One region of the Rickettsiella endosymbiont of Xylota segnis genome, then DNA from elsewhere that is predicted to be linked to it. Evidence: riboswitches for the same ligand, from Rfam matches in the RefSeq annotation. Region 1 holds a riboswitch; each other region holds the start of a gene.
What was found. A riboswitch is a leader RNA that binds a small molecule or an ion and turns the genes downstream of it on or off. The one in region 1 is predicted to bind thiamine pyrophosphate.
Positions count from the first base shown of each region.

Region 1 (10,297 bases):
AAAATATTTCGGTTGATATTTTTTGTAAGCGAGTTAAAAAAACTCCATCTAAAACTGTTAATCAATACAATTCTATTCAACGCGATAGTTTCATTTATAAACTTAAAAATATTCTTATTGGTACCAGATAAATTGATTTCAATTGGCAATATATTTGAAAAATTTATTTTCTTGCTCGAATCACCTGTCCAAAATTTTTTTTGCTGTAAACATAAATCGAATTGATTTAATTTTTTAATTTTTTCATGATAATTTGAATATTTTGAAGCTATTAGTAGTTGACTGTTTAATTGTTTTTTTAAATATTGAAATTTTAAATAGATTTTTTCTTTCTTTTCAAGGGTTGATCGTAATGAAAAAAAATATCCAAATATGCACATAAAAAAAACGGTCGATAAGATTACAATAGATTTTAAGTTTATAGACCATAAATCAATTCTGTTTAAAATATACTTTCTCCTTATATGTACACTTGCAAACCAAAATACTTAATTTTCATTCAAGATCATTTGAACGACAAAATCCAATTGCAAATTCTGAAATTGATTAAGAATCAGCGATTGCAATTTTGAATCGAATTTTAATTGTAATAATTTTTTAAATTTTACATATTCTTTTTTTGAATTAGCATGCATTATTAAACTTAAATAAGGTGGATGAAATGCGACCAGATGGATAAAAATATCGGGTGTTATTAAATATTTAAGATGACTGATAAAATCTAAAATTTTTTTTACTTGCTGACGATTAGTCTTAATATTTTGTATAATTTTTGTCAGCTGTTTTTCTTTATATTTTATTTTTTTTATTTCTTGTACTATAGGTGATATATTTTTCATCTGAAAATAAATACGCTGATAGGCTAATTGATAATGTTTTATTTGTTGAATAATGAGAATTTTTGTAACAAATATCAAGATTAGGCACGAGCATGAAACATAAAACCAAACAATAATAAATCGCCTTATTTTTAATTTATTTTTATGTTCTCGCCAGGGTAATAAATTGATTTGCTTCACAAGATTTTCCCTATTTTAAAACCAACCTAAGTTAATTAACAGTCGTTCGAATTTCTTATTTTATTTTAAAAATTTAAATTGGTTCTTAAAGCTAACCCATAACTTAAAAATAAACTTAAAAAATTTTTCGCTAATTTATCGCTATCTACTATAGGACTACATTTAATAGAATTTGGATATTTTAATAATCGTACCTGTAACTCTAAAAAACCATCTAGCGTATTTAACAAATAATTTAATAACGCTATATTTATGCCAATAAGAAAAAGCTCTTTTAAAATAAGATATGGATACGCTAAAGCATATCTTTTTATACATTGTTTAATTTGTAATAAAATACATTCATATTCAAAGACATTGGCAAGATTTTCACAATAAACCATTGTTTGAGAACCATTAAAAAACAATAAAGTTAACTGACTCGCTCCTAGATCTAAGAGAATGACATTTTCATTTATCTTGTCAGGATAAAAATAACAACAGGCTCTTTCTAAAGCAAATGAACCTACTTCTACAGCAATGGGAATTAAATTTGCTTGTTGAATGATATCTAACCGAAAATCTAAATGATCTTTACGACAAGCTACTAGTAAAACTTTATGTTCTTGATTTTCGGGCAATGGATCAAAAATTTGATAATCAAAATAAATTTTACATAAAGGATAGGGAATGGATTGTTCAACCAATAATTCAATTATTTCTTCAATATGTTGACAATCAGCGCTGTCTATTTTCACCAATTTACTACATACCAGAATATCGGGAATATTTACTATACAATTTCTTATATGATCTTTGTCTAGCAATGTTTCCTTCAAGACAGCGGCAATCTGTGGAATATCTTTAGTCTGTTCAACTCCGATTGGGGTAGGAATTGTTTGAATAGCATATTCTTTAAGCTCATTATTACGGTCTAAACAAACCCATTTAATCGTGCGACTACCTATATCCAAACCTATCGCAGTATCGGTGTTATGGGTATTTTTAAATCTATCCTTGAAAAAATACATACGCTTTTATTTTTTAATGAAATTTTTAAAACTTATTCTTCTTTCATTATGCATTCAAATGATAAATTGTCAATTATTTAATACATAATCAGGCAGCTATTATTTTTGAAATGTCATGATGTTAAAAAATCCCTACTACTTTCTTTTAATCAAAATAAAGTGTACAAAGACCTCATTACACACTATTTTTATTAAAACCCTTGTTTAAGAGGGAAGTCACTTAAGTTATGATAGAACCCAGCTAATCAACTGTTTTCATTATGAAACGATCGAATCATTTTTCCCGTAATTTTTTTTTCATGCTATTAAGCCTTTTTATCACGCTTTTAGTAGCTGGAAGTCTCCTTTATATTTATCTTGATAAACAATTACCCGATGTTGAGGAATTAAAATCCGTACAACTTCCCATTCCGATGCGGATTTACACCAGTGATGGACAACCTATCGCTGAATTTGGAGAGTTACACCGAAATCTTGTTAGATTGAATGAAGTTCCTAATTTGATGGTTAAAGCTTTTTTAGCCACCGAAGATCAGCGCTTTTTAGAACATCATGGTGTTGATTTTTATGGTTTATTACGTGCTGCGGGTGAAGTATTGCTCACAGGAAGTAAAGTACAAGGAGGAAGTACTATTACAATGCAAGTTGCGCGTAATTTTTATTTATCTCGGGAAAAAACTTTTTTAAGAAAATTTACTGAAATTTTACTCTCACTAAAAATCGAACGAGAATTTACTAAAGAACAAATTTTAGAACTTTACCTTAATAAAATCTTTCTTGGAAATCGTGCTTATGGTATTGCCGCTGCTGCGCAAGTTTATTTTAATAAAACACTTAATCAACTCACGTTACCGGAAATGGCAACTATTGCTGGCTTACCAAAAGCCCCTTCTGCCATTAACCCGTTAGTTAACCCAATTGCGGCTAAACAACGTCGTGATCATGTCTTAATGCGTATGTATGAATTGGGTTATATCTCTAAAGCGGTTTATGGATCCGCAATAGCAACACCGATGTTAACACATGCGCAAACTAATACCGGAGGAATGATTAAAGCACCTTATGTCGCTGAAATGGTACGTGACATGATGTATAAAAGTTTTGGTGAAGATATTTATTTGAAAGGTTACAATGTTTATACCACAATCAATTCGGCCCAACAAATTGCTGCTGATAAAGCCTTACGGGTTACTTTATTAGCTTACGATAAACGACACGAATATAGGAAGCCAGAAAAAAATATTGCGCCATTAGATGCAAATAAAGTAACTCATACTTTGAATGCATTACATCGCGTTGCTTCTATCAATGGTTTAGACGCAGCTATTGTTATTTCTGTGACTGATCAAGCTATTACTGCTCTTTTAGTCGATAATCAAATGATTTTCATTCCTTGGCAAGGTGTAGCCTGGACCATGCCCCACCTTGACGCAACTAATTTAAATCCTCCACCTGACATCTTGAAAAATAAAGTTCATGTCGGCGATGTTATTCGTGTAGAGTTAACTGCAAATAATACTTGGGAATTATCGCAAATTCCTAAAGTACAAGGTGCTTTAGTCGCATTAAATCCACAAACAGGTGCCATTAGCGCATTAGTCGGTGGTTTTGATTATAATGTAAGCAAATTTAATCGTGTCGTTCAAGCAGAACGACAACCCGGATCCGGGTTCAAACCTTTCATTTATGCAGCTGCTCTAGCTAAGGGATATACCCTAGCCAATGTGTTTAATGACGCTCCATTGGTTTTTGATATACCTGGTCGTGATGAACCTTGGCGCCCACAAAATGATAATCATATTTTCAGCGGCCCAAGGCGTTTACGTATTGCTCTAGTTAAATCCATCAATCTTATATCCGTGCGCTTATTACAAGCTATCGATGTTCCCTATGTATTAACGTATGTAAAAAGATTTGGTTTTAACTCAAAAAAATTACCGCGCAATCTCACTTTAGCACTCGGTACAGGTGAAGTCACTCCTCTTGAATTAGCTCGAGCATATGCTGTGTTTGCTAATGGCGGCTTTCGAATAACCCCGTATTTAATTGATCATATTACCAATGAACAAGGTCAAATCATCTATAAAGCAGAACCTAAAATAGCTTGTGAAGCTTGTTTACGCGGAGAAATTGAACCCCCATTAACAGATGAAAAAGATAGTCCTTATGCACCACAAGTCATTCCTGCTGACATCGCTTTCCTCATGACATCTGCTTTAAAAGATGTCATTCGTTATGGCACAGGTTCACAGGCAAGGGTGTTGAATCGGAATGATCTGGCCGGAAAAACTGGTACAACAAGTGATTATGTCGATACTTGGTTTACAGGATTTAATAGTAATTTGGTATCAACTGTTTGGATAGGATTCGATCAACCGAGTTCTGTTCAAGAATATGGCTCAAAAGCCGCTTTACCTATGTGGATTGATTTCATGCGTGTCGCATTAAAAGGCCAGGCTGAAAAAACCATGCCACAACCTACTGATATAGTAACGGCAAATATCGACCCCACCACAGGTAATTTATTACCTGATGGAACACCAGGCTCTATCCTAGAATATTTTCGTAAAGATGATTTATCAAGAATATCGACGCAAGAAGATACAACCCCATTCAATGTGATTGATAGTCCTGGGGAAGTACCTATAGATAACAATAATACTGATACTCAAATGCCAGCAGAAAAGCAAGATAACACAACAAACAATGAACCGGTTTTTTAGTTTATAAGCCAACAGCTCTTTCTAAACTACGTTTTGTTTGTGGTCCTTCTAATACATGTTTCAATCGACCGTCAGGTCCAATAATAAATGTGGTTGGCAAACCGGATATCCCTCGTATACCAAAATTAGCTTTCGGATCATCCACTAATGTAGGAAATATAACGCCACTTCGTTGTATATGTTGCTGTAAATTACCTGGATCATCATAATTAAATCCGAACATCGCTACCTGGTCAGCATGCGCTCGATAAAATGCATTTAATTCGGGTATTTCGCCCATACAATATTCACACCATGTTGCCCAATAACTAATAACCACCCATCTACCTTTATAATTAGAAAAATTAAGATCTCTTACTATGCTGGCTCCCCATACAACGCTAGACACACTTAACAAAATGCTGGTTAATAGCACTAATTTAAAAATTTTACGCATATTATTCCTCGCAGTAGAAATGAGGTCGATCAATTTTGTGACAAACACTTAATAATTTTATTGGTTTTAAATCAGTGATCAATTCCATTAAACTTCAATTTTTAAAATAACTCAAGGAGGACTCTTAGTTCAAAAATAACACTGTCAAATTAAGTCACTAAATCTAAATTTCTAAGTCTTTATCCTTTTATTTTGCTAATGAGCTTGTTACCATGCGTTTTCGCTTAGGGGTGCCTAATAATTGGGCTGAGAAATACCCTTCTAACCTGATCGGGATGGGATCATGTCCGCGTAGGAAAAGTGTATGTTAAAATCGCCCGCTGTATTGGTAAGTAACGCAAGTTTGCACTATCAAGATAAAATTCTATTCGACCAATTAAATTTCTATTTGGCAGCTGGACAAACAACTTGTCTATTAGGTATAAGCGGCATTGGCAAAAGTCGTTTTTTACAGCTTATCGCCGGATTAAACTCTATCTCAGCCCCTGTCGCCACCTGCGATCAGAAAGGCTTGGCCGGTCGCTTAGCTTATATGCCGCAAACCCATGCTTTGTTACCTTGGCTCACTATTTTAGATAATGTTGTCTTAGGCTACCGCCTAAGACGAGACAATAAGCCGTATATTCAAGCTCGGGAATTATTACATCAGCTAGGCTTAAATGAGGCCATAAATAAATACCCTGCACAATTGTCGGGTGGAATGCAACAACGTGCCATGTTAGCACGCATACTGTTAGAAAAGCGGCCTATCGTATTGATGGATGAGCCTTTTTCTGCTTTAGATACCATAACTCGTTATCACCTACAAGAACTAACTGCAAACGCATTAAAAGATCACACTGTATTATTAGTGACACATGACCCCTTAGAAGCATTGCGTTTGGGACATCACATTGCAATTATGTCAGGTGAACCTGCAAAAATAAATTTTATAAACTGCGATCTTGCTGACTTACCACCTCGCTCATTAAATAATCCTGAATTATTACAATGGCAAACCAAACTTTTAAGTATGCTGCAGGAACTTAAATAATGGTGCCATTTATTGTTTTGCGTAATCAATTCAGCAATAGAATTACGCAGCTTCAAAAATTCGTGATATCTCTATGGCCCTTAAAACTTAATGTTTGCAAACAGTTATTTTTAAAAATTTATCCCTTATTTTTTCATAAAATGTGCATCCCAGTTTGGTTTATTATGATCTGGGAATGTTTGATTCGTATTTTACAACTACCTAATTACATATTACCCACCCCATTTGAAGTTTTACACAGCCTAATTAACCATGCAGGGTTGATTACATCACAAACGTTACCGACGCTAGCTGAAATTCTCTTTGGCTTATTTTTTGGAATTGTATTAGGCGTAGCTATTGCGCTCAGTATGTGCTTATTTCGTACACTGCATGCCTTCTTACTTCCTTTATTATTGGCCAGCCAAGCTTTACCAGTATTTGCAATTGCTCCCTTATTGGTGCTTTGGTTTGGTTATGGAATAACAGCTAAGATTATTACCACCACTTTCATGTTATTTTTTCCTATCACCAATAATTTTCTTGATGGTTTAAAACAAACGCCAGAAAATTATTTAAACATCGCTGAGATTATGAATAGTAATCGTTGGCAAGTTCTCTATCAAATCCGTATTCCAGCGGCGTTACCGAACCTTGCCTCCGGCATTCGACTTGCAACGGCAATGGCTCCTTTAGGAGCCATTATTGGAGAGTGGGTTGGATCGAATCAAGGTTTAGGTTTTTTATTGTTAAATGCTAACGCCCAGATGCAAATTGATTTAATGTTTGCTGTATTAGTGATTATATTTTTTCTAGGAATTTTTCTGTATTTCCTTGTTGATACTTTACTTAATCTGGCTTTACCCTGGACTTTGTTAAAGTCGGCTTAAACAATAGGTCCCTAATTTTAAAAAATAAAATATTTATTTATGCAAATACAAAAAAAAATTATTCTTCTAATAAGCATTTTGTTATTTAACAATAACGTTGCGGCTAAGCCTTTAACATTGATTCTAGATTGGCTGGTTAATCCCGATCATGCAGCCATTTTTGTCGCAGAAGAACAAGGATTCTTCGCCCGCGAAGGATTACAAGTTAATATTATTGCGCCTAGCAACCCAGATGATGGCACTAAACTGGTAGCAGCAGGCCACGCTGATTTGGCCGTTAGTTATGAACCGCAATTAGTGGTACAAGCTGCAAAAGGTTTACCTTTAATACGCATTGCCACATTAATAAACCAACCTTTAAATTGTTTAATTGTAAAAAAAGATGGGCCTATTCATCAGCTTGCCGATCTAAAAGGAAAACGCATCGCTTATACATCGCATGTTGAAGGAACGCTAATGTTAAATGCCTTATTAGAAAAGGCACACTTGCGGATGAGTGACGTACAAACAATTAATGTACAATACGATTTGACACAAGCACTTTTAAGCAATCGTGTCGATGCGGTTATTAATGTAATGCGCAACGTAGAACCTTTGGAAATGCAGTTTGCTCATCAAGCAGTAAAAATCTTTCCAGTCGAGCTAGCTAGGATTCCAACTTATGATGAATTAATTATCGTCGCCAATAAAAATAAATTATCTGATCCACGTATTATTAAATTTTTGACAGCACTTAGTGAAGCAACACACTACTTACTGAGTAATCCAGAAAAAAGCTGGCTAATATTTGCAAGAAACCATCCTGCCCTAAACAATCAGTTAAATCATCAGATCTGGCAAGCTACATTACCTTATATTGCACCTTATCCAATTAATTTCAACAAAAATGCTTACCAAAAATTTATGTTATTTTTACAGCAAAAAAAGATAATACATAACACATTAGTAAGTGAAGATTATGTGTTAAAATTAATCTAATATCATTATAAATTAATAATAAAATTAAATGCAAATTTCCTATATTTACCGCTGTTTAATAGGCGCAATTGTAATCCTACTTTCAGCTTGTCAGCCCTCAAAAAAACTAGAACACAATACTAATCGGATACTTGTAACCCCATTATCTGCCAATGGAATTGTCTTACCTGTTATCATTAAAAATAAACGTTATTCTTTTTTATTAGATACTGGAGCTAGTTATTCAGCAATAGATAATAAGCTCGCATCCCTTTTAACATTAGCTACACCAAAAGAAGATATTCCTCTTTATTTTAATCAATTTCTTACTGATGGTTTAATTACTACGAATGATAAATTAAATAATTTTAAATTGTGGCGTCCTTTACCAATAGAAATAGGAACTTATACTATTTTGGGCCATGATCCGTGGATTGGGCTAGATTTAACATTATTTAGTCAAGCTTTTGGTCAAAAAATAGATGGTATTTTAGGTGTAGAGGTTTTTCGTCAATTAAACTGGGCTATTAATAATAAAGCTAAAACCATAACTATATGGAAGCAGGCGCCATTCAAAATTAATTATCAAAATTGTGTTCCCTACGAAGATGCTTACGCTCAATCTCCTTTATTAATAATAAATAATAAAAACCAATCTGGCCAATGGAATTCTGCATCTTTAAACGTAGATACTGGTGCGGATGATACTATAATTTCTAATGAGCTTTTGAGTTTTTGGGAAAACTCAAAAAAGTGCAAACTGACTTTGGACCAAAAAAATATTGTTGGCGCTTCAGCAAGTGGATTAAACACCAATGAAACTTACTTAATTGATTGTTTATTTTTTGATCAGATGCGCGTAGGAAACTTCAAAATCCATGTAACTAAAAATAATATAAACAAATTAGGATTTGATTTTTTTTCACGTTTTGATAATTATATTTTTATCCCTAATAAAATGCAATTTTGTTACAACGCTGCAAAATTTACTCAAAATGATAAAAAATTCTTACGTTATTTTTCATTAGCTTATTATAATAATCATCTGGAATTTCGTTATAACAATCCAGATAATATTGCTCGCTACCATTTATTAAATGGGGATATTTTACTTCAAATTAATCATATTAATGTTAATAAATTAGACATTAAAAAAATTAGGGAATTATTAAATATTACGCCATTTAATAAATTAAGCTTATTAATCCTTCGAGATAAAAATAAAATAAAATTACAAATTTAGCAATATCCGAAAATAAATATAAATAAAAATGATTGAGGTTTGGTATTACCTAGGCTCCAAAGAATCCAATCTCCCTCTTTTTCATCTGAAAAAATAAATCATGCAGGAAGTTAGAAATTTCGTTACAATCCTCGTCTATGTCTAATCCTAATCATCCCTTATTAGAATCATTAAATGAGGCACAACAACAGGTCGTTGCTGCCCCACTAACACATTTGTTGGTACTAGCCGGAGCAGGTAGCGGAAAAACACGCGTGTTAGTCCATCGTATTGCCTGGCTAATCAATGTGGAAAATATATCCCCGCATAATATTCTTGCCGTAACTTTTACTAACAAAGCTGCTGGAGAAATGCGCCAACGTTTAGAAAATTTACTCGATATTCCTATGCGAATGATGTGGGTGGGTACATTTCATGGACTTGCTCATCGCTTATTACGCCAACATTGGGAAGCAGCAGGCTTACCCCAAGCGTTTCAAATATTAGATAGTGATGATCAATATCGTGTAATCAAACGAATTTTGGTCAGCTTGAATCTTGATGAAGCGCAATGGGCTCCGAAAAAAGTGCAATGGTTTATTAATCAACAAAAAGATGAAGGGATACGATCTCATCAAGTCGCTAACGCCAATGATCCCTATACCAAAACCTTAGTTCGTATCTACCAAACTTATGAAGAGATTTGTATTCGAAATGGTGTCATCGATTTTGCAGAATTAATTTTACGCAGTTATGAACTTTTTATTAAAAACCCAGATATTTTACACCATTATCAAGAACGTTTTCGATATATTTTAGTCGATGAATTTCAAGACACTAACACCATTCAATACGCTTGGTTAAAATTATTATGTAGCGGAAAAAACTATTTAATGATAGTTGGCGATGATGACCAATCTATTTATGGATGGCGTGGCGCTCGTGTAAAAAATATTCAAGATTTTACGCGTGATTTTCCAGAAAATCAGATGATTCGCCTCGAACAAAATTATCGTTCAACTGGGGTA
Region 1 covers NZ_OZ026451.1:1,428,607-1,438,903, forward strand. Annotated here, with positions in the region: gene AACL18_RS06445 (pilus assembly protein PilP) at 1-380, opposite strand, end outside; gene AACL18_RS06450 (hypothetical protein) at 489-1,019, opposite strand; gene pilM (type IV pilus biogenesis protein PilM) at 1,085-2,029, opposite strand; gene AACL18_RS06460 (penicillin-binding protein 1A) at 2,290-4,752, shown strand; gene AACL18_RS06465 (TlpA disulfide reductase family protein) at 4,754-5,188, opposite strand; TPP riboswitch at 5,405-5,503, shown strand; gene AACL18_RS06470 (ABC transporter ATP-binding protein) at 5,493-6,221, shown strand; gene AACL18_RS06475 (ABC transporter permease) at 6,386-7,090, shown strand; gene AACL18_RS06480 (ABC transporter substrate-binding protein) at 7,130-8,068, shown strand; gene AACL18_RS06485 (aspartyl protease family protein) at 8,097-9,290, shown strand; gene uvrD (DNA helicase II) at 9,428-10,297, shown strand, end outside.

Region 2 (10,297 bases), 720 kb from region 1:
AATTTTCTTGTTGAATAAAAGAATTAAATGATTGAGTGCACTGGATAAATCAACATAAGCATGGTCTTGGCAAAAGCTTACGAAATCAGTGGCCCAGGTTTGCCAGGTTTCAGTTTCATTGCTTTGTTTAAAATGCGTTGTTTGATAATCAAGTTGCGCTTGTTGAAGTAATTGCCAAGCTTGCTGAGCATTTTTGGCGGTATCCGCGTTACCTAAAAAAGAATAAAAAGATTGCTGAATAATGGTTTTCCATATTAGACATTCTTGTAGCTTGTTGAGTAAACGCAAAGGAAAACCCTTTTGTTCGATGAATTGTTTTTCCCAAAGTATTTCTAACCATCGTGTGAAAGTAAAAATTTGTGGTGTGCACCAAACACGTTTTTTTTGCGTTTGTTGATATTGTGCATAAGCTTTATGTAAAAAAGGAATTATGCGTTTATTACCCGTCAATAATAGATCCTCTGGATTTAACTGCTTGAAAAGTTTGTTATAAATTTCCATAGACTACCTATTGACAACGCTAAGTTTAGCTAAGAAAGTACAGGACTTTTGCACAAGTCGGCTTAATTTAATTTATTCTATGTAATCTTAACAGCATTAAATATAATTTTCTGATTGACAGGAGCTAACTATTTGAAAAAAGGAGTTTTTTATCTTTTGTTTAAAGCTTGTACAAATTGTAACGATGACTTATAAATCAAGGTTTTTAGTAGCTTCCCCCAACTCTGTCCACAAAGTTATTCACAGAATCTGTGGGTAAACATGAATTTGTCATCCTAATGCCTAATAATTAAACATTTTTATACACAAGCGACAACTTTTCAAAGACGCGGAATCTATTTGCTAATTTCTATAAGTATTCTATACTCACTGCACATCACGATGCGAGAGCATCGAGCGTGTTTTCATCTCGCGATGGAGATTTTCAAGAGGAGAAGCGCGATTCTCTGTTTGAATGGCTGAACCCGAGCTTAGCTCGAGCCAGTCATATAGGCGGGATACCGCTCACCTGGAGTTTGAAAGATACACATTTTTAAGTAAGAGCGGTATACTCGTGACTTCGGTAGCGAAAGCCAAACGTTGTAAAGGAGTTTTCAGCGTGTTCTTAAGAGGAATGGCCTTAATTTTTGCTATTGTTTTTATTCTTTTAGGCATATTGGGCTTTATTCCACCTATTACACCTAACCATGTGTTGTTCAACTTTTTTACGGTTGGGATTTTATTAAGTATTTTCTATATTCTAATCGGTTTGCTGGCTTTATCCGCTAGCGGATCAATGTTTTATGCGCGTTTGTATTTTAAATTTTTTGGTATAATCTTTGCTGCTATTGCGATTTGGGGTTTCGCCATGAATGGCGATTTGAGGCTAGTACATATCAATATTTCAGATAGTTTCTTTTATCTTCTGACTGCTATTATTGCGTTGTATTTGGGTTTTACCAGTAAACTGCCTCGTTCTTATGCACATTAATGGAACTTTCGAGAAATTAAAATTAAGCCACCGCACGCATTTCTGAACTGATAGCATTGTTTTTCAAATCAGATTCAACAAAACTCTCAGCTTCGAGTAGGTCAATTTCTTGGTAAGCTGTAAATAAATTACCGAGTCTACCCGCCGTTAGGGCAGAATATTGAAGTTTGAGTTCAAATAAGTCCACCCCGGTAACGAAATCTTTTGTATCTAAGACTTTTTCTAAGGCTTGGGCCGCCTCTAGTTTTTGTTCCGTAGAATATCGCCATTTGAAAAAGGAAAATTTAGTCGTATAGGTTATTTTTTTGATTTTTCGATCTTCAAGTTCATTTAAATAACAATGAAATAATTTATCGGTCACAAGTTTTAAATTACTAGGATTTTCGGCAAAATAGTCTTTATTAAAATAAATCAATAATAGCGCTGAACAATTTGATATAATTTTATCTAACAACGCATGGTCTTCGACAGTTTTTATTGGCCAAAGTGCAATTTGTTCAAATATAAAATAAGCTGCTAAGTCCTGTATGGGGATTAAGTTTTCATTATTTATAGAATTAGCGAGAAAATTTAAAGTTTTTTTCAAGGGAAAGGGATATCTAGAACAAGTGGGGCGAAAAATATAGTTATCTTGAGCATCTTGTTCTCTTAACAAATCAATAAGGACTTGGATTCCAAAAGATTCAATATGATCGTCGATAAACTTTAGCAGGGCATTGACAGGTGTTTGATCTTCTAGTTGCGAGGTGACTGACAAGACACTTTTATAGTAATCATAACGGCCACCAAAAAATATCGCATTGGATGCTTGTTTATCGTGAATTTTTTTAAAAACAAACTCTTTTATGGTGTCAATACTAATAGGTCCAGGAGCAATATTATCAGCTAAAAATGTCAACAGCAACTCAACCACTTTAGGCCGATAAGTGGCAGCAATCATTAATGTATTACATTTGTTTGGATCATGAGCAAGAATCAATTTATTAAGAAACTCAGGTGAAAAAATTTTAGGATTTTTTTGAATAAAATTTAGTATATGATCTACGCCATCATATTGATTACGTGCCGCTAACATGAAGGAGTTGTATTCTTGTTCACTTTTTTCTAAGATCAATTTAAACAAATTTTCTTGAGTAAAAAGATCTGGATGTTTTTCAATAAATTCCAATACTAGCTTTAAAGAATGAGATTTGTCCTTGGCTAATAACATAAAAAAAGTTAAACCAAAGTTATTTTTCTCTAAAAATATTTTTTCTAGAGTGAGCGATAATACGCCTTTGGGTAGTTGATGAATAAAATCTATGAGGGGTGTCATGGCTATTGGATGATGACGGGAAAGCATCAAACTATTACAACCCTTTTGATTTTTATTGAATAATATTTCTTCTAGATAGGGATTGAAAATTTTCTGTTTATTTTGAATAAACTGTAAAATAATGGATACCGATTCCGGTTGATATTCTGTTGCTAACATTAAAAAATTGTAATTTAATAAATTTTTTTCTAAAAATAATGTAGTTAGATATTCTTTGCGCAAAAAAACTTTGTGATCATTAAGTAATTTAAGCAAGTTGGGTAAAACGTTAGGATGATAGCGAATAGCCAACATTAAAATAGTAAAACCATTTTCGTCCTTTTCTAAAAACATTTTTCTTAAAATTTCAGGATCAAAACTTTTGATATTTTCAGATATAAATTTTAGAATAGAAACTGCTGTATCGGCTTGATTTTTCAACGCTAGCATCAAAGCATTACAAGTGCCATTGGCCTGTTCGGGAAATAAAACTTTATGTAAAATTTCTCCATCGATGGTCATATTGTCGGTTATGAATGTTAGAACCTTATTGAGCATATCGGGATTATTGCGTACAGTTAAGGTTACCGCCGTATCACTATCTTTTTTTTGTTGCTGTGTAAATAACTTACGCACAGTATCATTTGCAAAACGACCAATATGCGTTGTTAAAAAGCTTAAAATAGTGATTATCGCTTCTGCTTGTTTGTTCGCGGCTATCATTAGTGCATTGCAATGATCGCTATTTTTCATTAAAAGCATTTTTTCAGCTATTTCAGAATTAACAATCGTTTCATGCGTTTTAAGGAAAGCTAAGATATCCTTTACTAAGTCCAGATTATTCAGTGCGCCTAGCATCAAGAGATTAAAACCGTTTTGATTTTTTACTAGAAAGGTGTCAGCTATTTTTTCAATAAGAAAATTTTTACGACGTAAATCTAAACGGATGACTAAATGAAACCCTTCCATGATTTCTTCAGAATATTCTTTACTAATTTTTAATTGACTTGATAAGTAATTAATGAATGGTAAGCCATTTTTAATAAAAACTTTATTTTTACTAATTCTTTTATAATATATGGGGAATCTCGTTTTTAATTCAACGAGTTGCGTTAGTAAATCAGAATAGTCTTCTTTTTCGAACAAGTTAGAAATAACTTCTGTCGGGACCCTAAACTGTTTTTTTTCTAAAAATAAATTTCGATAAGCACTATCAAGTAACGTATTTATTTGAGGGTTTTTCAAATAATTTTGATCGCATAAAGCACGATAAAAAGATTGATACATTTTAGCCCAATTAACATTATCAAAAATAAAAACTAAAGAATTTTTTTCGTTGCAAGATACTGTAAAATAGTTTTTCCAATTATTTTCATCCTCAGGTTTTTCGTTGATATAGTTAGGTAAAAAACGCTTGATCAATTCAGTTATTTTTTGTTGCGTTTGTAAACATATACCGTTTTCATCATTCTTTTCAATCTCTAATTCTGGAATGAAATCAATGAAGACTGCAATTAAAAAGCAAGGTAAGTTAAAAGGAGTAAATTTTTTAGAAAATGCTTGTTGTAATGTGCGTCGAATCGAATTCTTAGATAAAGCACCCGAGTAGGTATCATCAGGAAAATTAGGCTTTATGCCTATACCATCAATGGCTGCAATAACACTCACACCATTCCAGGCATGAACTTCGTCGGTTAATTGGGTAGCGATTTCTTGGACCAATCGATAGCGCACGATATAAAGTAATTCGGCTAAATTTCGCGGTTTATGAAATGAATCAACAATAATGTTTACACGGTTATGAAAACCTTCAGTGCACTCTTTAATCTCTTCGGTTAATTTGTCAATTAAACCATGGCGATGGTCTGCTGAGAGTTTGCCTAGTTCTGTGTCTAAATTCCCTATTAAGCGGTGATAAATAAGTTGTAATTGTTCTAATAATATAATTTTGGCGCGATACTCGGAAGTTTCGCCCAAATGCTTAGCAAAACAGTTGTTTGGTAATTTATTATTTGTGGTACAAACAATTCTTTGTAAATCATCTAACCAATTTTTAGCTAAAGTTGGTAATGTTGAAGTCTCTATAGTTGGGGGCGGTTGGTAAGCAAAAACAAGATTTTTATTAAGGGCAGGGTCCATTTGGTATTCATTTAACATTTAATATCCCTCTCTATTATTAATAAAAATTTATTATTTAAATAGACTTTATTATGTATGACTTGATAGTAAATAAAAATAAGAATATCAGTTCAATTTTGTATTCACAATAGCATTAAGATTAAATATAAAATAATTTAATTTTTTTTTATTAAAATAAAAAGCGAAGGTTAAATAATTTTATATTTATTTTAAGTTGGCCAGGTTTGTTGTGAGTAAGCGCCTTGCCAAAATTGCCATTCACACAAGGTAGCTAATCTAAAAGCGCTTAACATATTTTGTTTGCAATAGATGCTTGCATGTTCTGCAAGTTCATTGACAGTGGCTATGACTAAATCCACGGAGTGGTTAAACTCATCACTCGCATATAAATCTATCCATGCTTGATAAGGGTTATTGGGAATTTTTTTATTATAGGCACGTTGTCCTACTTGTTGATAAACCCAAAAGCAAGGTAATAAACTTGCTACCGCTTCTTCTACAGGCGCTGTACTTGCCATACGTAATAAATAATTGGTATACATAAAACAAAAAGGACTTTGTTTATGGGTTGTAAAGGTTGTAGAAGTATATTTTTTTAGAATAGTATTATGCAGATCACGTTCGGCTTTGAGTGCATTCATGGCAAATTGAATAAATAATTCACTTTGCCGATCATGTGGTAATCGTGTCGCAGTAAGCGCGAGTGCTTTTGAAAAATCTGCAAGATATAAAGCATCTTGATTTAAGTAAAAGGTAAATGTTTCGATAGCTAAAGTACCCTGGGCCAGTTCTTGATTAAAAGGGTGCAGATAAATTTTAGGCATGACATCCGCAACAGAAATTTTAAGTTCATTAAACATGTTGTTTTACCTTATTTAAAAAATAAAAATGATGGACTGGACCTTGACCATGACCTAGTTTTAAATTTTTTGCGGCTAAAATGCATTCAGTCAAATAATGTTTTGCTTGAGTAATGGCGCTAAATAAACTCTCGCCTTGTGCTAAATAAGAAGCGATTGCTGCAGATAATGTACAACCGGTGCCATGTGTATTTTTAGTGTCTATGCGCAAGCTATCAAAACAGTATATTTTTTTTTGCGGATAATCATAAAAAATATCCGGCGAATACGTGGTTTTTAAATGACCACCTTTAAGCAGTATCGAAGTTTTATAACGTGTCGCGAGTAAGGTGGCGGCGTCTTGCATACTGCGATGATCATTAATGTTAAGTTGTAAAATAGCTTCGGCTTCTGGAATATTGGGTGTAATCAATGTCGCTAATGGGAATAAAACATCCACTAATGCTTGTATCGCTTGAGGTTTTAATAAAGTATGACCGGTTTGAGAAATCATGACCGGGTCAAGCACTACAAATGGAGGTTTATATTTTTTTAAATTTATAGCGACTAAATGGATAATCTCTTCATGATAAAGCATACCGAGTTTAACCGCGCCGATGGATAAATCAGTAAAGACAGCATCGATTTGCTGTTGAATAAACACTAATGGAATTTCTTGTATGGCAGTGACAGATAATGTGTTTTGCGCAACTAAGACGGTAATGATGCTGGCAGCATAACTACCCGTGGCTGAAATCGCTTTGATATCTGCTTGTATGCCGGCGCCACCGGAGGGGTCCGTACCTGCAATACTGACGACACTGGTTAATGCTTCGTTATAGATTGACATAAGATGTTCATACAGGAATTTTAGATTTAAGGAAGACTTGTAAATCATTCTTTTGTACTGAATAGAGGCTATCGAGTAGTTGAGAATAAAAGCTGCCAGGACCTGTGGATTTTTTTTCTGCATATTCGCTAACTAATCCCATCCAAGCCATGGCATGAACACAAGCATTGAATCTTTCCGGATTAATTGCTAAAAAACTGGCAATCATAGCGGTTAATGAACATCCCATACCTACCACTTTAGTAAGTAAGGGTGTGCCATAGTTTAAGGTGATTGTTTGTGTGGCACTGACGATAAAATCAATTTGGCCACTGACGACCACGATGCATCGGTGTTGTTCAGCTAAGGTTTGCGCAGATGCAAGGGCATGACTACTGATTTGTGTTGAATCGACACCTTTAGTGGTGATGGAGGTATCTAACAAAGCCATAATTTCTGAAGCATTACCACGGATGACATCGATACCTCTTTGTATAATAGTTAAGGATGCCTGCGTGCGGTACCGGCTGGCACCGGCGCCGACCGGATCGAAGACGATAGGGATATTACGTTTTAAAGCAGCGTGTTGGGCTTGTTTTATGGCAGTCAACCACGTTTCATCAGGAGTACCGATATTAATGACTAAGGCTTGTGCTAATTGAATAATTTCTACTAATTCCTCTTGGGCATGCGCCATAATCGGTGCCGCCCCTAATGCGAGTAAAAAATTAGCTGTAGTCGGCATAACGACTAAATTAGTGATATTGTGGATTAACGGATGGATTTGACGGATTAAATCCACGTCATGGTATAGCGATTCTAAGGTAAATGCATTGATATTAGAGAGGGGGGCGCTTTTAACTGAATAATTTTTTGTTTTCAATGTACTTCTTCCTACGCAGGTCTTAGCCCGATCAGGTTATGAGGGTTGAATGGGAACATTCTCTCAGCCTTTAAAAAAAGCACCCCTGGAGTTGCTACTATTAGACAGGAATTAATGGGTCAGATCAACGACTTTTCTTAGCCAATGCCAGCGAGTAGTGCATAACAATACACTAATACTACATGCAATTGCAGATGCACGCTCACAGCATTTGCTCGCCATGATGGGCAGTTTACTGCTATAGTTTGGGTATGGAAAATCAAACGCTAAAATCGATATGTGAAGCCGCTATTCTTGCCGCCGGTGAACCGGTGAGTATCGAGCGTTTATTAGATTTATTCAGCCCGGAAGAACAGCCGACTAAATCAAATCTTAAGAAAATTCTGTTGGAATTAAGCGAAGATTATCAAGATCGCGGAATTCAGTTAAAGCAACTAGCTAGTGGTTATTGTTTTCAAACGGCTAGTGCACTCAATGCCTGGGTTAAACGACTCTGGCCGGAAAAATCAGCGCGTTATTCACGTGCTTTCTTGGAAACCCTCAGTATTATTGCGTACAAACAACCCGTGACGCGCGGGGACATTGAAGCGATACGCGGTGTGTCAGTAAATCCAAATATTGTTAAAACCTTGTTGGAACAAGAATGGATACAAGTGGTTGGGCAACGTGAAGTCCCTGGACGACCTAATCTTTATGCAACCTCGAGATTATTTCTTGATCATTTTGGTTTAAAAGAATTAGCAGATTTGCCGCCTTTTCCTTTGCCGCAACTGACAGAACCGTTAGAGATTTCTTTGTCTGCTGATAATGAAACGAGTGAAACGAATGATACTGCGCTTGATACCCTACAAAATTAAATTAATAATTTTTAAATGCTTTAATTAGATTGCTGTATAATCCAGTGATAGACTTAAGTTTGAGGGAACGATAGTCGAGGACTGGTGTTTTATCTGAGTAAATGAGGATCGTAGACTAACGTTTAACAATGAAACCAAGTCTATTAGCAAGGTTAAGCAAGTGCTCTATTCTTTTGAAGATAAAACTCCAACGCTATTAGGTAAAGATATTTTTATTGCGGAAAGCGCTGATGTGATTGGCGCCGTGATTATCCATAATCAGGTCATTATTTTACCGCAAGCGGTAGTCCGTGCCGATAATACTGTGATAGAAATTGGCGAAAATACCAATATTCAAGATGCTGCGGTGTTACATACCGATCCAGATATGCCAATGCAAATTGGTAGTTATGTAACAATTGCCCATCATGCCATGGTGCATGCGCGAGCGGTGGGTGATTATTCCGTTATAGCGATTGGCGCAAAAATATTGAATAACGCAGTGATAGGTAAGCATTGTTTGATTGCTGCGAATGCCATGGTATTAGAAAATCAGTATATTCCGGATGGTTCTTTGGTGATGGGGTCTCCTGGTAAAATAAAGCCATTATCTGCCCGTCAAATAGCTGATATGCAATGGTATGCGCAACATTATTCAGAAAAGATTCATCGTTATCAAAAAGGACTTAAACGATTTGATCCGAAAACTTGCGAATAAATTTTAGTATGGTGGGTTTGTGTATAAGTGCTTACCGCAGTGAGTATTAATAATACTGCAATAAAAATTCTCGCTAACATATTGCTCCTGTATCAAACTTTTCATCCTGAAAAGTATCCTTTTAAGTATATCATTAAATCACAATTGGAAAAAAATGTAGCAAGAGAAAAAAAATATCAGCGGGGATTTTTAATTTAGCATAATATGAGAGAATTAACCGGCTTTGTTTCTTATGAATGAAAAAATACAAAAAATATTGGCTAATTTAGGTATCGGTTCACGTCGCGAAATAGAACGTTGGATCCGCGAAGGTCGAATTCGTATAAATCAGCAGCCTGCCAAGCTCGGTGATAGAATTGATTTGACTGCAAAAATTTTTATAGACGGTAAGCCAATTCCGCTCCTACCAACGTCCGATTTTAAACGACGCATATTGATCTATCATAAACCTGAAGGTGAGATTTGTGCACGCTCGGATCCTGAGCGACGGCCGACTGTATTTGAACATTTACCACCGTTACGTGGTCAACGTTGGATAATGATTGGTCGTTTAGATATTAACACCTTAGGTTTATTAATTTTCACCAATGATGGTGAATTAGCGCATCGTCTATCACATCCTTCTTACGAAATTGAACGAGAGTACGCCGTGCGTGTAATAGGTAAAGTTGATGAGAAAATTTTGCAGCGTTTAAGAAAAGGGGTGAAGTTAGAGGATGGCATGGCGGCATTTACGCATATCGAAGAGCGTGGCGGATCGGGTGCCAATCATTGGTATCATGTAGTACTTAAAGAAGGGCGCAATCGAGAAGTTAGACGCTTATGGGAATCGCAAGGTGTTAGTGTTAGTCGTTTGCTGCGCGTGCGCTTTGGTAATGTGAGCTTGCCAGAAGATTTGAGCAGAGGGCAAAGCCGCGAATTAAAAACTGACGAGAGTCAAAAGTTAGCTCGCTTGGTAAGTTTAGATTGAGTTGCGAATTTAAAGGAACAGATCATGCAAAAGGATTGCAACAGGATTCGTTGGTTAAAATACTATTTAATCACACTTATCTGTATCTATACGACTAATGGCTTAGCTGATTCCTTAGCCCCACGATTTTCTGCGAATGCCTATACCGGTGTTTATACAGTAGGGTCAGCGGATTTAATGTTGTCACTCGATGGCAATGAAACCCACAATTTCTATGTGAATCCACAAGCTGCTTATGGTAGTGATCAACAATGGCTGACAGATTTAGGCTTAGGTTATCGTTGGATTAATAACGATGCGGCTATTTTAGGTTGGTAT
Region 2 covers NZ_OZ026451.1:711,142-721,438, forward strand. Annotated here, with positions in the region: gene AACL18_RS03220 (PD-(D/E)XK nuclease family protein) at 1-501, opposite strand, end outside; gene AACL18_RS03225 (hypothetical protein) at 900-1,037, shown strand; gene AACL18_RS03230 (DUF4383 domain-containing protein) at 1,055-1,471, shown strand; gene AACL18_RS03235 (hypothetical protein) at 1,494-4,922, opposite strand; gene AACL18_RS03240 (TenA family protein) at 5,114-5,764, opposite strand; gene thiD (bifunctional hydroxymethylpyrimidine kinase/phosphomethylpyrimidine kinase) at 5,757-6,593, opposite strand; gene thiM (hydroxyethylthiazole kinase) at 6,601-7,455, opposite strand; TPP riboswitch at 7,447-7,552, opposite strand; gene scpB (SMC-Scp complex subunit ScpB) at 7,707-8,312, shown strand; gene AACL18_RS03260 (gamma carbonic anhydrase family protein) at 8,473-9,009, shown strand; gene rluB (23S rRNA pseudouridine(2605) synthase RluB) at 9,242-9,979, shown strand; gene AACL18_RS03270 (hypothetical protein) at 10,004-10,297, shown strand, end outside.
Region 2: linked by a shared signal. The riboswitch ahead of thiM (hydroxyethylthiazole kinase) and the one ahead of AACL18_RS06470 (ABC transporter ATP-binding protein) in region 1 are both predicted to bind thiamine pyrophosphate.

Region 3 (10,297 bases), 230 kb from region 1:
TTTTAAAAAACAACAAGCCGCGTAAAATTAATGCCATGAATAATAAACCTGAAATGACTATGGCAGAACCGGGACTCGCTGTTACGCCTACCAAACCGGAAAAATAACCACATAGTGCAGCAAACACAAATCCTATAAGTAACACATACACTACTGCGCCAATCATAAATAATTGTGGAAATGCAAACATTAAGCTATGAATTGGCAATAAATAATCGAATAAAAAATAGATACTCAGAATAACTATACCTAAACCGGCGAGTAAATAATTTAAAGGTATGTCTTGCTCGCTGGGTGAAATCTTTTTTAACGGTTGAAACAATCCTTGTAGTGAAATACGCAAGCTGATATAAAAAGGACGTAATAAATGTAATAAAGTCCATAAGCCAGCGGCTAACATTGCACCTAAACCAATATAATGAATGTCGATGGCGTAAACCGTTAAACTTTTTGCCACAATCAAAGTTTTACCTACCGGTGCAAAATAACTTAATAGAGGTAAGCTAATACACCAAGCAATAACCGCCCCTAACAACAAACTAAGACCCACATTGCAACCAATTAAATAACCTACACCAATTAAAGCCGGTGCAAACCCTAAACCAAAACCGATGATGTTAGATTTCCCGAATACCAGCCATTTTTCAGTGGATACCGCAATAACTTTTAAACCTGTCTGCGCGAACTCCAAACCTGCGCCCAAACCAGTACCTATGAGCATTTTATTAATATGAAATGTTTGTTTTTGACTTAACTTTAACACTTCAGATATCGCACGCGCTTCTGGAAAATAGAGTTGCGGCGTATTGATTAAAATTTTACGTAGTGGAATCGAAAACAAAATACCTAATAAACCTCCTAATAAAGCAATCGCACAATTTGCAAAATAAGGAAAATAATGCCAATAACCGATGATGACTAAAGCTGGAATAGTAAATACGATGCCTCCGGCCACCGCTTCACCGGCAGATGCCGCGGTCTGAATCAGATTCGCTTCAAAAATAGTTCCGTCACGGAATAAACGCAGTATGGCCATTGCCAATATAGCAGCAGGTATGGATGCTGAAGGTAAAATTCCAACTTTTAAGGCGAGATAAGTACTCGATGCGGCCAACACTATCGATAAAAAAATTCCTAAGACAATGACTCTTAAGGTAATACCGGATGGCTGTTTACTGTCTTCTTGCATAGACATTCAATTTAAATGAAATCTTCTTGAATATAATTTTTTAACGCTTCTGGTATGCGTATTTTGCCTTGTTTAGTTTGATAATTTTCCATCAAAGCCACTAAGGTCCGACCCACAGCCAAACCAGAACCATTAATCGTATGTATCAATTCAATTTTAGCGTTTTCTGGATTGCGCCACCGAGCAGCTAAACGTCGCGCTTGAAAAGATTCAAAATTACTGCACGACGAAATTTCACGATAAGTATTTTGGCTAGGCAACCACACTTCGAGATCGTAGGTTTTTGCTGAACTAAAACCCAAATCACCCGTACACAAAGCAACGACACGGTAAGGTAATTCTAATTTTTGCAGTATAGACTCTGCATCCTGTGTTAGTTCTTCTAAGGCTTGATACGAATTTTTAGGTTCGACAAAGCGGATCAGTTCAACTTTTTCAAATTGATGCTGACGGATCATACCGCGCGTATCTTTACCATAAGAACCGGCTTCGCTACGAAAACAAGGCGTATAAGCCACATATTTTTTAGGTAAATCCGTCGCAGTGTAAATAGTATCTCGGGCAATATTGGTAACCGATACTTCTGCTGTTGGTATTAAATAAAAATTGTGCTCACCTTTTAAGCTAAATAAATCTTCAGCAAAACCAGGTAATTGACCCGTACCGATCAAGCTTTCAGTATTGGCAATATACGGTACATAAACTTCTTGATAGGCATGTTCTTTGGTATGCACATCTAACATAAATTGTATCAGCGCGCGTTGCAATCTTGCCAAACGACCATACAAAACGACAAAACGCGATCCAGCAATTTTCGTTGCGCTAGCAAAATCCATTAAGCCGTTTGCTTCGCCTAATGCGACATGATCTTTTACATCAAAATCAAAGTTAGGTACTTTTCCCCAATGACGTAATGTCTTATTTTGCGACTCATCTTGTCCTAGCGGTACGCTTGCGTGAGGCAAGTTTGGAATAGTCAAATAAATAGCCGACAACTCAGCGAGTATATCTTTGAGTTGACTCTCACACGTTTCGCGTTGTTTTTTTAAGCCTGCAACTTCTTCTAATAAGGCAGTAATTGATTCCCCTTTCGACTTGGCTAAGCCTATCGTTTTTGCACTGCGATTACTGGTGTTTTGCAAAGTTTCAGTTTCAGATTGTAGTTCTTTGCGGCGAGCTTCTAAACGCGATACTAGGCGTGTATCGAGTTGATAGCCTCGATTAGCAAGTTGCTTAGAGATTTCTTCAATTTGAATATCGTTACGTAAATACTTGGGATCTAACATATAATGCCTAGATTGCTCTTTTTTAAAACGGTAAAGTAAAAGTAATTATGACGGTAAATATCATCGATGGCAAAGCGATTGCTCAACAAATACGTTTAGAACTTAAACGTCGACTGGAAGAACGGCGCAAAAAAGACCTAATTACTCCTGGCTTGGCTGTGATTTTAGTCGGTGAAGATGTCGCTTCGCAAATCTATGTACGTAATAAACGCGATGCTTGTCGAGATGTTGGCATAAATTCCCTTGCCTTTGATTTACCCAAGTCTATTACTGAGAATAAATTACTCACATTGATTCGAAAATTGAATGTCGACCCCAAGGTACACGGTGTATTGATCCAACTACCCCTTCCGCCATTGATTAATACCGCACATATTATAGAAAGTATCGATCCAAAAAAAGATGTTGATGGTTTTCATCCGAGGAATTTAGGTCTATTAGCTCAGGGTCGTCCTTTTTTGCGCCCTTGCACACCTTATGGAGTAATGCGTTTATTAGACTATGAAAAAATTTCTTTAAAAGGATTAAATGCCGTCATTGTTGGCACGTCGAATATCGTAGGCAAGCCTATGGCCTTCGAGCTTTTAAATGCGGGCTGTACCATCACGCTCTGTCATAGTGCCACTCGCCATCTACAACAACACATTCAACAGGCGGATCTATTAGTCAGCGCCATCGGCAAAGCAGGCGTTATTCAAAGTGCTTGGATCAAACCCAAAGCTATTGTAATTGATATTGGTATTACGCGTGCACCTAATGGAAAACTCCATGGCGATATCGAATTTTCCACGGCTAAAGAAATCGCCGCTTATATTACACCCGTCCCGGGCGGCGTAGGCCCTATGACAGTGGCGATGTTACTAGAAAATACTTTATTTGCTGCAGAGCATAATGCTTGCTAAGCTCTTAAATTGGTTATGGGATAAACATTAAGAAAATCCAATAAAAATTAGTTTTAGGTAGATATCATTAAAAAAATTCGGCTGCTCCTTTTTTTAGATATTTTACCGAAACAAATCCTGCTGCTAACAATATTTTTATCCCTGACAGACTTCTCTTCCCAGAAAGGCAATATAAAATGATGGTATGAGTACGCTTTAATTCGTTTAAGCGACGGGGTAATTCTTCTAATGGTATTAATTGACCACCGATATTTTTTTCCTTATGTTCTTCTGCAGAACGTACGTCAACCAAGCAGGTATTACTTTTTTGTAATAAATGAATCAATTGTTGGATAGAGATGGCATAATTGTTTATTGATTCCTCAGCACAGACAATTGCAGGAATCGGCTCATGCACAAGCTCGCCATAAACACATAATGGACAATCAGGATTCTTGCGCAAATGAATCTTTTTAAATGACATTGTTAATAGATCGACCATCAGTAAATGTTTTACTAAGCCAGCACCCATGTTTACTATCCATTTGATTATTTCTAACGCTTGAAGAATTCCCAGCAAGCCGGGTAACATACCTATTACTCCATCCGTTGCGCAATTCTCGTTAGTATGAGAAGTGGCAGATGGAAACAGGCAACGCAAACAAGGATTTTCTTGGTTAGCATGAAATACTGAACAATAACCTTGAAATTGTCCTGCACTCGCATACACATAAGGTTTGTTTAACTTAAAACACGTATCATGAATTAAATAACGCGTAGCAAAATTATCTGAACCATCAGCAATTATATCGTATTGACTAATGAACTGATCCGCATTGTAGTAAGTTAGTTTTTCTATATAGGAATTCACTTCAATAGATGGATTAAGCGCTAAAAGTTGCTCTCTAGCAGAACTTGCTTTTGCTTGACCCAAATCCTGTGAGCGATAAAGTATTTGTCTGTGTAAATTAGTTAAGTCCACCCTATCATGGTCAACTATTCCTAGTTTTCCCACACCGGCTGCTGCCAAATAAAGTAGTAAAGGTGAACCCAATCCGCCGAGACCTACACATAATACGCGTGCCTCTTTAAGTTTCTTTTGTCCATCCAGCCCAATTTCAGGTAATTTAATTTGTTGGGCATAACGCATTATTTCATCTGCTGAAAGAAAAGTAGACATTATCTTGGCTGGTTTATTTGGTGTAAAAATTTTTCAATTGCCACACAAGGATCACGCGCTTGTGTAATTGCTGAGATAACTGAAATCCCTGCCACTTTGGACTTTACAATATCCGGTAAACGTTCAAGGTTAATCCCACCAATCGCAACCAATGGATAAGAAAGTGTTCTTCGCCAACATTTTAATTGCTCAATGCCTTGCGGTGGAAATAACATTTCTTTACTGTTGGTAAAATATATCGGCCCACAAGCAATGTAAGATGGATTATTGGCATGCGCGCGTGCGACTTCATAATAACAATGGGTACTCACGCCTAGATATAAACCCGAATGATAAATCTCATCGATATCCGCGTTATGTAAATCTTCTTGACCCAAATGCACCCCTGTTGCCTGCAAACGAATAGCCAGTTGCCAATAATCATTAACAAATAGCTTTGCTTGATAATGTTTTGTGAGAAGTACGCTACGCTTAATTTCTTGTTCTAAAAAGAATTCGCTCGCTTCTTTAATACGTAATTGAATACACTTTACACCTTGCCTTAATAATCTTTCTACCCATTGACTGCTATCAACGATAGGATATAAACCTGTGATACACGGCTTAAAAGTAGGGGTTAATTTCAATAAAGGTTTTGGGTAAATATAAGGAAGATCGATTTGTTCTTCTGGCCATCCATTATGAAAAAACTTTAGCGTTTGATTTTCTGTATAAGCATTACGTAATCCACGTTGTACATACATTTTTGCAATAACCATCGCATCCTTGAGCGAATAGTTACGCACTAAACAGGCGGCAATAGCAGTAGAAAAAATAGCTTTCGTCACCATAGTTTGTTTTGGCAATCGTGGCGTAGCCATCCAAAACGATTCTTTGTGATTACTCCAATAATCTTGACAAAAGAAATCTTTTTTTAAACCGCTTGCTTTGATTAATACGCTTTTAGCTCCCCATTGTAACAAGCGCTGCGCAGCTTGTTGTATGTCTTGATAAGTATTCAGCGTTATATCTAATATTTTCTCCACTTCCAGCAAATTACAGATAAGGAGATCGACAAAAGGAAGTAAGTTGATAAAATCTGTAATGTTAGGATCGTTATATTTTGTTATTGTCTTAATCACGGTTACGGCTGGAACATTAAGATTTTTCAGTGTTTCTAAATCAACTGTATCGCTATCCCCTGGCGTGTCTGAATAATTAATAATTAATAACTTTGCTTGTTTCATACTTTATTCTCTTGCTGCCAAAATGGCGTATCAATTAATGATGTACTGGGATGAGCGATATTTCTTTCCGGCATTATTCCTGCCGTATACGCCTCATGTCCCGCGATAATGGCATGACGAAATGCCTGTGCCATGGCAATGGGTTGCTGTGCAAGTGCCACTGCGGTATTCAGTAGCACACCATCAAATCCTAATTCCATCACTTGCACAGCATCCGAAGGCTTACCAATCCCGGCATCAACAATCAATGTAATATCGGGTAGTCGATTGCGTAAGGTGGCCAAGGCATAAGGATTTAACAAGCCTTTGCCCGATCCGATAGGCGCTGCCCAAGGCATTAAAATGTTACAACCCACATCCACGAGCTTTTGACAGATAACTAAATCATCCGTGCAATAAGGAAAAACCTCAAAACCTTGCTCAACTAAAATTTTTGCCGCTTTAATTAATTCGATAGGATCCGCTTGTAAATTATATTCATCGCCGATAACTTCTAATTTTATCCAGGAGGTATTAAATAATTCTCGACTTATCTGAGCTGTTTTAATGGCCATATTAGCGTTTCTACATCCTGCTGTATTCGGTAACAGGCAATAATTTAGTTTTTTTATAGCTCGCCAAAAATCTTCTCCACCCAAGTTAAATGCTGTTTGACGTTGAATAGATAAGGTAATGATCTGTGCGCCTGAAGTTTGAATAGCCGCTGTCATCATCGCCAATGAAGGATAGTGTGCAGTCCCTAAGAGTAATCTACTTTCTACAATTTTTCCCGCTAGATTCCACATGCTTATCCTCCTTGCATGGGTATCAAAATATCGACACAATCATTTGTTTTTAAGAAAGTATTGTTAAAATCCCTACGTGCCACTAAGGTATTATTGACGGTCACAGCCATATCATCTTTAAGTTGCTTATTATGCATTAAAAAATCATACAAACTTGATTCAGTTTCAATGCGATGGCTTTTATTATTAAGAAAAACATTTATCATAAGCTTTCCAAAGTTCTGGATATTGAAAATCCTGTTGATTAATTCCACACAAAATTTCTTCCACTAATGTGGGTGCGATCAAGTAACCATGACGGTACAATCCATTCACAGCTATTAGCCCTTCTTCGTGTTTTATACAGGGTAAATGCGACGCTAAAGTCGGCCGACAATGCGTTCTCGTTTCAATAATCCGTGCTTCAGCAAAACCCGGATGTAAATAATAAGCCGCTGTCATTAATTCCAAACTGGTACGAACTGAGATGGCACTATAATCTTCAACTTCAATTTCGCTCGATCCAATAATATAAATATTTCCGGGTCTTGGAATAATATATAAACTATAACGCGGATGTAAAAACCGAATCGGACGCTGCAATTGCACATTAGGTGCATATAAGTAGATTAATTCGCCACGCACTGCACGTAAATCGGTAAAAATTGTACGCGCACCCATCCCTCGACAATCGAATACGTAATCAAATTTATAGGTTTTTTTCTGTGTAATTATTTGTCTAGATAGCAAAGATGTAACGTATGTGTTGAAACTAAATGAGATGGCTTGTGCCTGCAAATATTCTTTTAGACTGTTCATAACGGACTGACAATCTATTTGTGCTTCATCAGGAAAATAATAGGCGGTCTCAAACTTACTGAGTTCCGGCTCAAGTTGAGTTAAGGTTTCTTTAGATAACAGCTGAAAATAATTATCTGTTGCTAATTTATTACTTATACGTCGAGAAAAATACTGCCATTCAGGCTTGTCTTGAGGATGATGAACGACGATACAGCCAGCTTGTTGGAAATAAACAGGTTCTGATAATTGTTTAAGAATAGTAGGCCAATAAGATTTAACCGATTCTTGTCCTAACTGGAAAATTACAGAATCGGCTTTTTCACATTCAGAAAATGGCGCTAATAAGCCTGCCGCAGCCGAACTGCAGTTACCATCCCCTTGATGCTCATCAAAAAGCGTAACTTGCCAGCCGCTATTGTGTAATGCCAATGCCAGCAACCGACCCATGATGCCCATTCCTACAATACCCGCTTGCATCATCATTCGCTGGTCAGGCAATCCGCAACGGCCGATATTTCCGAGTAGGGAACTTTGGGTAAAAATTGATTGGTATAACAGTCCCTTACAGCAAAATGTTCGTCGACAATATCTAAATGTTTAGTATAACGGCCAACTTTATCCCAATCTCGTTCTACGTTTAATAAAGTACGGGAAAAAAACGGCAAGCTATGCATAAAAATCTTATGATAAAGCGGCGTACGTAATTGTGGTTTTGCTTGACATAAACATTCATAGGCTTCTTCAGGTTGTTCCGTAGTCAATGCCGCGCCACGTTGTGTGGCTTTAAGAAAAGATTGAACTAATTCAGTTTTTTGTAAGGTTTGCTCAGGAACGATGAATTGTACCGAACAAAAACAGCAGCAACCTAAACCCGCAAGTTGATCGATACGCAAAAATACGGTTTCACCGCGTAATTGTTCTAATTCAATTTTTTGAAAATTAATAAATCCAATACCGGTATCAATAATGTTCCGACAGATCGCATCAGTAACGTTCATGCCTATACGTACGGTTTCATAGCTTTTTTGATCGATACCTGCAAACCCTGCTAGATTATCAATAATCTTCTTACCAAACTCGCCGATATAACCTACACGTTTGTTAACGATGTCATGAAAGTTTCGAATTCCACTTGATTTTAAGGCAATTAAACCGGTGGGTGGTTCATCAAGCAGTGTACCAATCGACGTGACTGGATAGCCTTTCGCTCTAGCGGCGACCGTATGGATCATCGCTTTCACGCCAAAATCAACGCTACCTAAACCGACTAATTCTGTTACATCGCTAGGATCGTTGGGCTCGAGTATCGCTAATTTAATATCTTCTTGCGCATAAAACCCTAATTGCTGCGCGACAATAATCGGCGCATGGTAAGGATTGGTGTACCAATTAAGTAACAAGCTAACTCGGGATTTTAATGCTGACATTGCCATAACCTCTCATTTGATCAATAAAAAATGGAGATGGCAAAAGGTAAACACCCCTATAAGAAATAGGGAATGCATTTTTTGAAGGCGATCCTTACGCTGATATGAATCAGTTCAAGTTCAACGGGTCATAATCTCAGCCGTTTCCGACACCCCGCGCCATCTAACAAGTCAATTCTACATTATGCTCGTCTTGCTAATCAAGAAATATTAGCTTGGGCTTGGCTAGCCAAGCTTTGTTAGCAAGTCACCATTCTAGACTTAAAAAAATGGCGGGTTCTGCAATGCTTTCATGACCCTTCCTTCTATTTCATGAATTTTATCGAGACTATCATTCGTGAATGGTCGCTGATTTTTCACTGAATTGGAGAGAAATCTTTTTTTATTCAGAAGAACACCGAATAAAAGCAGGTTAGGCAGATTAGTCAATGAATCATTAAAATTAACTGGGTGCTGAATATCTTGCTGATGCAATGGCCTAGAATAATCTATCGATTTGGCCGGATTAAAGCCGATAGTCTGTTCGGGAAGATTAAATAAGCTCATAGGATGGGTAGGAATATAGTGTAGCTTATTTGGTTTTTTTAACTGATAAACCTTGCGCTTCGTATATCTATGCAGATAAGAAATATTCGGTTTCTTGCCAACTTTTACACTAACATTAGACTTCTTGGTCGTTGTTTTTTTTATTTTATCAAGCCTATTTGCTGGATGAATCGACTTATTACTAGCAAATAGATCCTTACCACGAAATAACGGCGTAGAAATAAATTTTGCTAATTTTTTTTGTGTATCAATTTGTCGCTTTACCCGCACAGAACTGTCTGAGCGTTGTATGCCACCATTATTTTCTTTACTGCTAGCATATTTATATTCCTGCAGTTGATGCAAGGAAATATTAGAAAAATTAACACAATGTTTATACGCTTGATCAATTTGTTCTTTTTGCGTTTCCAAGATGATTTGCTGATCTAAAAAACTTAGTTTAGAGGACAAGGCTTTCGATCTCATCTGTTCATCTTGGTAAAAACGACTATAGATAATTAGAGTGGGATCAAATAATCGAGTAACGCTGTCCCAATCATTCATAAAAATCAAGTCAGTTTTATTATGACAGAAAAAACGGTAGTGCTTGGAACCGATTGGTTTTAATACAATAACATCGCGCTCATGCACTAAATTTTCTTCTATCAAAACAATAATGTCTTTATCTTGATTAAAAATTAATGGGTAGCGTTCAAAATGCCAATCTCCCTCTTCGTTTGCTATAATGGCCAAAGATGTTTTATGTAAAATAACTTCTAGCTGTTGATACCAATTATTAACACCGGCAGCGCTTAATTTTATTTTGGCAACAGACCAAGTACTTTCTAATCGAACGCATGTCTTTTCTAAGGGATAGTAATTAACTTCTACACTTATTATTAAGTCTTGTGCATGTTGAAATATTCGCGGCACAATATTGTTTTCGGGACAGGCCTGTTTAGCCTGTTGCCAAATCTCAGTCAAATCTAAAGTTTTGGTAAAATCATCTCCCCCATTA
Region 3 covers NZ_OZ026451.1:1,199,170-1,209,466, forward strand. Annotated here, with positions in the region: gene AACL18_RS05470 (OPT family oligopeptide transporter) at 1-1,189, opposite strand, end outside; gene serS (serine--tRNA ligase) at 1,201-2,475, opposite strand; gene folD (bifunctional methylenetetrahydrofolate dehydrogenase/methenyltetrahydrofolate cyclohydrolase FolD) at 2,523-3,377, shown strand; gene moeB (molybdopterin-synthase adenylyltransferase MoeB) at 3,445-4,536, opposite strand; gene thiE (thiamine phosphate synthase) at 4,536-5,762, opposite strand; gene AACL18_RS05495 (thiazole synthase) at 5,759-6,547, opposite strand; gene thiS (sulfur carrier protein ThiS) at 6,550-6,753, opposite strand; gene AACL18_RS05505 (FAD-dependent oxidoreductase) at 6,734-7,804, opposite strand; gene AACL18_RS05510 (ABC transporter substrate-binding protein) at 7,807-8,754, opposite strand; TPP riboswitch at 8,828-8,921, opposite strand; gene AACL18_RS05515 (NB-ARC domain-containing protein) at 9,016-10,297, opposite strand, start outside.
Region 3: linked by a shared signal. The riboswitch ahead of AACL18_RS05510 (ABC transporter substrate-binding protein) and the one ahead of AACL18_RS06470 (ABC transporter ATP-binding protein) in region 1 are both predicted to bind thiamine pyrophosphate.